DNA from 3 places in the Mesorhizobium sp. LCM 4576 genome. Region 3 is predicted to be linked to each of the others. Evidence: predicted binding sites of a transcription regulator. Region 3 holds the regulator's gene; each other region holds the start of a gene.

Region 1 (2,266 bases), on a different contig from region 3:
CGCGTATTCGGACTATTCCAATCTGATTTAACTTGTCATGCGCAAGAGGCGGAGTCGGACGGCAGCTTTGCTCCTCACAGCAGTCGTAGATGAAGACCTTCAATTCGTCCAAACTACTTTCAAGGTCGCTATGTGTGCGCTTGGCACGGGGTGGCCAAATGCTGTGATGCAGGCAAGCCATTGTAGCTCACATCTGGCGAACCAATCCGCTTCGTCTCTGGGTCACCGATGCCGTAATGGCCTCCTCCTCGAATTCGCGGAGCGCACCAACGACCTCTCGAACGGGCTGATCTGGCTTAAGGAGGGACAAAGCCTCGACCACCTATGCCGCAATGGCGCGTCGCGAGTTTTTTCCTGACCGGCTACAAGCCATCGAACGGTTCATCCGCTCCATTCACAGGCAACATTTCCCGACGCGCTTGACGGCGGCCCAGCGCCGGCGGCTTGGGCACATGCTGCGATGCCCAGTGGCACGGAAGAGCAGGCATCCCATTTTGAAGCTGCAACCGCCTTGTTCGGTCGGCGACTGGTCAGCGCCGCGGCGCTGGAGCGACTCGGCTTTTCGATATCAGACCCATCGCTTGGTGCGCGACAGCCTGAACATGGTCGAGCGCGGCTATCGTCAATTGCTGTGCGCGCGAAGGCGCTATCTCTGATCGGTGCTACGGGCGCCCTTATACTTCCTTACGCTGTCTGCAGGCCGGCGCCTTCAATCCTGAAGTGAACGGTGGCTTTGCGCTCAAAATCTACCATTTGGCCGGCCCGGATCACCGCCAACACCGACCGCGGCTGACGCGCAGTGGTTTACTCATTCGTTCTTGATTTGTTCGCAGGCGGTATCTATCGTAAAGCAAGCGTGCCACCGCGACACTGCGCAGGTGGCCATAGGCATCCCGCGGGAGAAACACCGTAATTGCTCGGTCCCTTGTTGTCGTATATCCGTATGCCGATCTATTATCCAGGTGCGATATGGGGGTGCTTGTGGGCTTTCTGACAGAAGATGAATTAAATTCGCTGCGAATTGAGAACATGGTTCTTCATGCGGTGAGTGAAGGGGATTTCATTCCGCAGTCCGCGCGCGAAGTGGAGCAGGCTGACTTTTTCATTGAGCGCATTCGCGAAACGGACACCGCTGCAGTCTTTGGCTTCGAGGGGAAGTCTTCCACTAAGGCGCAGATCGAACGAATCGCGAAGAACGAAGACGATTTCGAGACTGGTGCGCAGAATTTGGCTCGGGAGTTCGCCCGGTTCCATGACGGGACCAGTCGGAAGGGTGCGTTCTTTATTTTTGAACTCACCACTGATGTGCCAAAGACAAAAGTCTACAGCCTGATCAAGTATGACTACGAAGAGGTGGTGGAGCAGACGGACGGTAACCAGGAGAAGCTCCTGCGGCTCATCGTGCAAGCGTTCGTCGCCGGCAAGCGCTCCATCCAGAAAGCCGCACTCGTCCGGGTAGTCGATGGAAAGGCCGAAACGGCTCTCTGTGCAACGGACAGGATGAAGCCTGGTGCTGATATAGGCGACTACTTTGCCAACTACCTGCATGTAATGCGCACCCGAAGTGACGAAGAGCTCAACAAAGAGGTCGTGAATTTGTTGCGCATCACACTTTCCGAGCGCAAAGACGACCTTCCCGGGCGGGATGTGGCCAGGGCGTTCAAGCACGCTCAGGCCCATCTACATGACCGGACCGTGATCGACGAAGTATCGATACGAGACGCGATTCTTGCTGCCGCCGAAAATCCCGAGGACGAGAGGACGATTGTCCGGTTCGATCAAAGCCTGCGCCGTAAACTCAAGAGTTCCAAGCTTGAGGGCTTGTCCTTTGCGCCGAACCGAAAGATCCTGAAGAAGCCCGGGCTGCGGCAATTGAAGACCACCGAAGGCGTGCTCATTGTTTATCCTGACGACGCCTCGGCAGCGACGGTTTCCCGAAGCAAGGTGGATGGTGGCGAGGTCATCACGATCCATACAAAGAAGGTGACCGATGATCGCATCGTCGCTGAGAACGCTCGCCTTAGCGCTAGATAGGTTCGTCGCTGGCAATTCATTCGTTCATGAAACGCCCGAGACTATCATCGTGTCGGAATTGGCGGCGGAGGCGGTGCTTGAGGTATCGCAGGGCTTCGCCGAAGTTGGTTGGCGGCATGTCGTGTTCGATGGGGCTGGCTCGGAGACCGAGCACGACGACATTGCCGATGACTTTGGCCCCTATCGCATTTCCGCGCAAAAACCCAAGCTCGGGGCAGACGAAATCCTACTG
Region 2 (2,266 bases), on a different contig from region 3:
ATCTTGCCGCCAAGCTGGCGATCGCCGGCAATGTCGATCTTTCGGTAGTGGCGCGCGGCGCGCATCTGGAGGCGATCAAGGCCGACGGCCTTCGCCTGATCGAGGACGGCAAGGAAACGGTTGGCGTGGTCCGCGCCGCTGCCCGCGCCGATGAACTCGGCGTGCAGGACTATGTCGTGCTGGCGCTGAAGGCGCATTCGGTCGGGCCTGCGCTTGACCAGATAGCACCGCTGCTCGGGCCGGACACCRCCGTCGTCACCATGCAGAACGGCGTGCCATGGTGGTATTTTTACGGGGCCGGCGGCGCGCTCGAGGGCACGCGGCTCGACGCGGTCGATCCAGGTGGTGCGATCTGGGAGCGCATCGGCCCGCAGCGCGTCATCGGCTCCGTCGTCTATCCGGCCGTGGAGGTCGACGCGCCCGGTCTGATCCGGCATGTCGAGGGAACGCGCTTTTCGCTGGGCGAGCCGTCCGGCGAGAAGAGCGAGCGAGTGACCGCGCTTGCCCGCGAAATGGTCAAGGCCGGGCTRCAGGCGCCGGTGCGCGAGGACATCCGCTCGGAAATCTGGGTGAAGCTCTGGGGCAACCTCTCCTTCAACCCGATCTCGGCCCTGACCGGCAGCACGCTCGCGGCCATCGTCGCCGACGAAGGCACGCGCGCCACCGCCCGCGCCATGATGCTGGAAGCGCAGGCGATCGGCGAGCGCCTCGGCGTGCGTTTCCTCATCCCCGTCGACCGGCGCATCAAGGGCGCCGGCGATGTCGGCGAGCACAAGACCTCGATGCTGCAGGACCTCGAGCGCGGCCGCCCGATGGAGATCGACGCGCTGGTCACGGCCGTGCAGGAGCTCGGCCGCCTGACCGGCCAGCCGACGCCGACCATCGACACCGTGCTGGCGCTGGTGCGCCGGCTGGCGATCGAGCGCGGGTGTTATTGACTTCATAGACGTGAAGATCGCCCGCCCTTGACTCTTGCCAATGTTCCTGTTTTGTTCTTGTTACGAGCTTAAACAGGAGCGTTCTCAGCCGAACGAGTACGGATGTCTCGGCAGCAAGAGTTTGATTTCGGGATCCCGATTCCTCCACTGCAGCCGAAGCGGCCCGACCGGGTATTCTTCGCGCTATTTTTGCAGGCCAAGGATCGTGCCGCGTTTTGGTCGCTGCAGACACATCTCTGCGATCTCAATGGGATAACTGGGCCGCTGCTACTGAAAGAGCGATTTCACGTCAGTCAACAGCATGTCGGTGACTACAAAAGGCTTCGATCGAAAATCGAATTCGCGGCAAAGCGAGCTGGCCGGTTGGTTGAAATGCCGGCGTTTGAAGTCACATTTCGCCATGCCGTAAGTTTTCCGGGGCGCCCGGCGGCAAAAGGCAGACCGCCATCGCGTCCGTTTGTGCTTTTGGCGGACGATGGGCCGGTCCGCGAACTCAGCCGGCGGATTGGCATTGCGATGAAGGCAAACGGTCTCAAGTCGGCGGATCATTTTGTCCCGCATATGACGCTTGCCTATGACGAGAAATTCGTCCCCAGGCAGCCGATCGATCCAATCGGCTTTGTAGCAAGGGAGTTTGTCCTCATTCACAGCCTGCGCGGCCTGACGATCTACAAGAATTTGAGCCGCTGGCCGCTGATGGCCGCGCCATCCTGACACGAATTGTCACCTGCGGAGCGGCGCATCGCTGGCAGGCGAACGATCGGTCCCTATCTGATCTCTTGTCCAAACCGGGAGGAAATCATGACCACTGCGGAAATTGCCAAGGATTTCACCGAACTCCTCAGGAAGGGCGACAGCCACACCGCCGCCGCGAAATACAATGCCGATGACATCGTCAGCTACGAAGCCATGGAAGGCCCGATGGCCGTGTGCAACGGCAAGGAAGCCGTCAAGCAGAAGGGCRAATGGTGGGAAGCCAACCACGAGGTTCACGGCGGTTCGGTCGAGGGTCCCTACGTCAATGGCGACCAGTTCGCGCTGCGCTTCAGCTTTGACATAACGCCCAAATCGACCGGCGAACGCGTCAAGATGGATGAGGTAGGCCTCTACACGGTCAAGAACGGCAAGATCAGCGAAGAGCGGTTCTACTACTGAGGCTTGCTGGCCTTGGGCTGCGAACGCCCTTCGCAGCATGATCTAGCAATCAGGCATGGCGGCCTCGGATGATACCCAAGCCGCCATGCCCGCTTCTCAGATCGTCTTCACATAGTCCGCCAACTGGTCGGCGACCGTGCCCCAGCCGTCGAAGAACCCCATCTCCTCATGGC
Region 3 (2,266 bases):
CGTCATGCCGTTCGCCGTGCTGAGCGCACTGGCCATGCCCTTCGGCTTCGACGGTCCGTTCCTCTTTGTCATGGGCAAGGGGCTGACGGCGATGATCGCCATTTCGTCGTGGATCTCCGAGCGCTCACCGGTCGACGCCGTCGGGCTGATCTCGATCCAGTCGGTGCTGCTGGCGACGGTCGCGCTGGTGATCGCGACGATGGCCACCACCTGGCTGAGGCTTGCCGCCGTTCCCTTTGCGCTCGCCGCGCTGCTGGCCATTCCGCATGTCCGCACGCCGGATGTACTCATTTCCGAGGACGCGCATCTGGTGGCGATGCCGATCGGCGGCGGCGAGCTTGCCGTCAATCGCGAACGTTCCAACGAGTTCACCACCGACAACTGGAAACGGGCGCTGAAAGCCGAGACAATCGTGCCGCCGGAGACGTTTGCCAAAGATGCGCTGGACATCGCCGATCCCGTCGACCTGCCGCCCGGCTCGCCGTTCTACTGTACGGGTGATCTCTGCATCGGCCGGCATCCATCCGGCGCCATCGTCGCACTCGCTGAAAACCGCGACAGTGCCCGGCCTGCCTGCGGCTTCGCTGATCTCATCGTCATCAACGACGCCACCGCCTACAATCCTTGCTACGATCCGCGCGTGCTTGTCGTCACCAAGCGGCAGCTGGCGCGCGACGGCAGCGCCGCCGTCTTCTTCGATCCGCAATCGGCAACCGCGCGGCCGGCCGTCCGCTATGCTGTGGAAGAGCCATATCGGCCCTGGCACGAGCAGCGGAAATATACTCGCGAGGCGAGAGGACTGCCGCCTTATCAAAAGCCTGAGCGGGCGGATGCGAAACCTTCGCAACCGGATCAGTAGCGGCGGATCAACCCAACAAGCTTGCCCTGCACCTTGACCCGGTCCGGCCCGAAGATGCGGGTCTCGTAGGCCGGGTTGGCGGCCTCCAACGCGATCGAGGCGCCCTTGCGGCGGAAGCGCTTGAGCGTCGCTTCCTCGTCATCGACCAGCGCGACCACGATCTCGCCCGGGCTTGCCGTGTTGGCGTTGCGGATGATGACGGTGTCGCCGTCGAAGATGCCGGCTTCTATCATCGAGTCGCCCTTGACCTCCAGCGCGTAATGCTCGCCGCCGGCGATCATGTCCGGCGGCACTGTGATCGAATGCGTCTGGTGCTGGATGGCGTCGATCGGCACGCCGGCGGCGATGCGGCCCATCACCGGAATGGATACGGCGGACCCGGCATCGTCGTCATTGCTTGGCGTCGGGGCGCGCGATGGCGCAGCCGGCTTGATCTGACGGTTGAGATTGTTCTGACCCAGGCTTCCCTGGATGACGCTCGGCGAAAACTTCTTCGCTGCATTGAGGCCGGGGGCGATCGAGTCGGGCAGCCGCAACACTTCCAGCGCTCGCGCCCGGTTCGGTAGCCGGCGAATGAAGCCGCGTTCCTCCAGCGCCGTGATCAGCCGGTGGATGCCGGACTTGGAGGCGAGGTCGAGCGCTTCCTTCATCTCGTCGAAAGACGGCGGAATCCCGCTTTCCTTCAGCCTTTCGTGGATGAACATCAGAAGTTCATGTTGTTTGCGCGTCAGCATGGCGGCCCCCACGGGTTCTGAAACCAGAATCAGAAAAACAAACCCAGAACAAACACTATCTGTTCCAGTTGTGTTCCGCAACCGTTTAAAGTTTAGTGAATTTGTTGACGTTTTGTTTAGCGTAACATCAGAACGCTGCATTCGGCGCCGGTTTCGGCTGCCGGCGCGAAAGGCTCGCGCACGATCAGGCCGTTGGCGTCGGCGAGCATTCTGAGCATCGAGGAGTCCTGGATGCTGAAGGGAGTCGCAATCAGCGTGCCGGCGTCCTCGCGCACGACGGCGCGCACATAGTCCTGCCTGAGGTCGTTGGCCTGCATCGCGGCGCCCAGCCGGGCCACCCGCACGTCCTGCCTGTGGTCGCGGCCGCCGAGCCGGGCAAGCAGAGGCTTCAGGAAAAGCTGCGAGCAGACGATGCTGGCCACCGGGTTGCCGGGCAGGCCGATGCAGCGGACATTGCCAAGCCGGCCGAACATCAGAGGTTTGCCGGGGCGCATGGCGATCTTCCAGAAGTCGAGCTGCATGCCTTCGCCGGTCAGCACGTCATGGATCAGGTCGTGGTCGCCGACGGAGGCGCCGCCGAGCGTGACGATGACATCGGCATTCGCCTCGACCGCTTTCCTGACCAACGCGGCGATCGCCTCCTTGCGGTCGGCGGCGATGCCGAGATCGAGCG

The links. Region 3 encodes LexA, which represses DNA repair genes until DNA is damaged. Its sites were predicted from a motif close to TGTTCNNNNTGTGTTCNG; they were not measured.
Region 1: the regulator LexA is predicted to act here: its motif matches at 814-831, upstream of LCM4576_RS24675 (nucleoid-associated protein).
Region 2: the regulator LexA is predicted to act here: its motif matches at 980-997, upstream of LCM4576_RS26475 (2'-5' RNA ligase family protein).

The regions. Positions count from the first base shown of each region.
Region 1 is NZ_MDDT01000048.1:70,020-72,285, forward strand. Features, by position in the region: gene LCM4576_RS37795 (DNA -binding domain-containing protein) at 333-656, shown strand; gene LCM4576_RS24675 (nucleoid-associated protein) at 982-2,034, shown strand; gene LCM4576_RS24680 (hypothetical protein) at 1,991-2,266, shown strand, end outside.
Region 2 is NZ_MDDT01000057.1:152,037-154,302, forward strand. Features, by position in the region: gene LCM4576_RS26470 (2-dehydropantoate 2-reductase) at 1-938, shown strand, start outside; gene LCM4576_RS26475 (2'-5' RNA ligase family protein) at 1,041-1,652, shown strand; gene LCM4576_RS26480 (nuclear transport factor 2 family protein) at 1,740-2,093, shown strand; gene LCM4576_RS26485 (SRPBCC family protein) at 2,190-2,266, opposite strand, start outside.
Region 3 is NZ_MDDT01000004.1:160,676-162,941, forward strand. Features, by position in the region: gene LCM4576_RS00985 (ComEC/Rec2 family competence protein) at 1-859, shown strand, start outside; gene lexA (transcriptional repressor LexA) at 853-1,593, opposite strand; gene glp (gephyrin-like molybdotransferase Glp) at 1,710-2,266, opposite strand, start outside.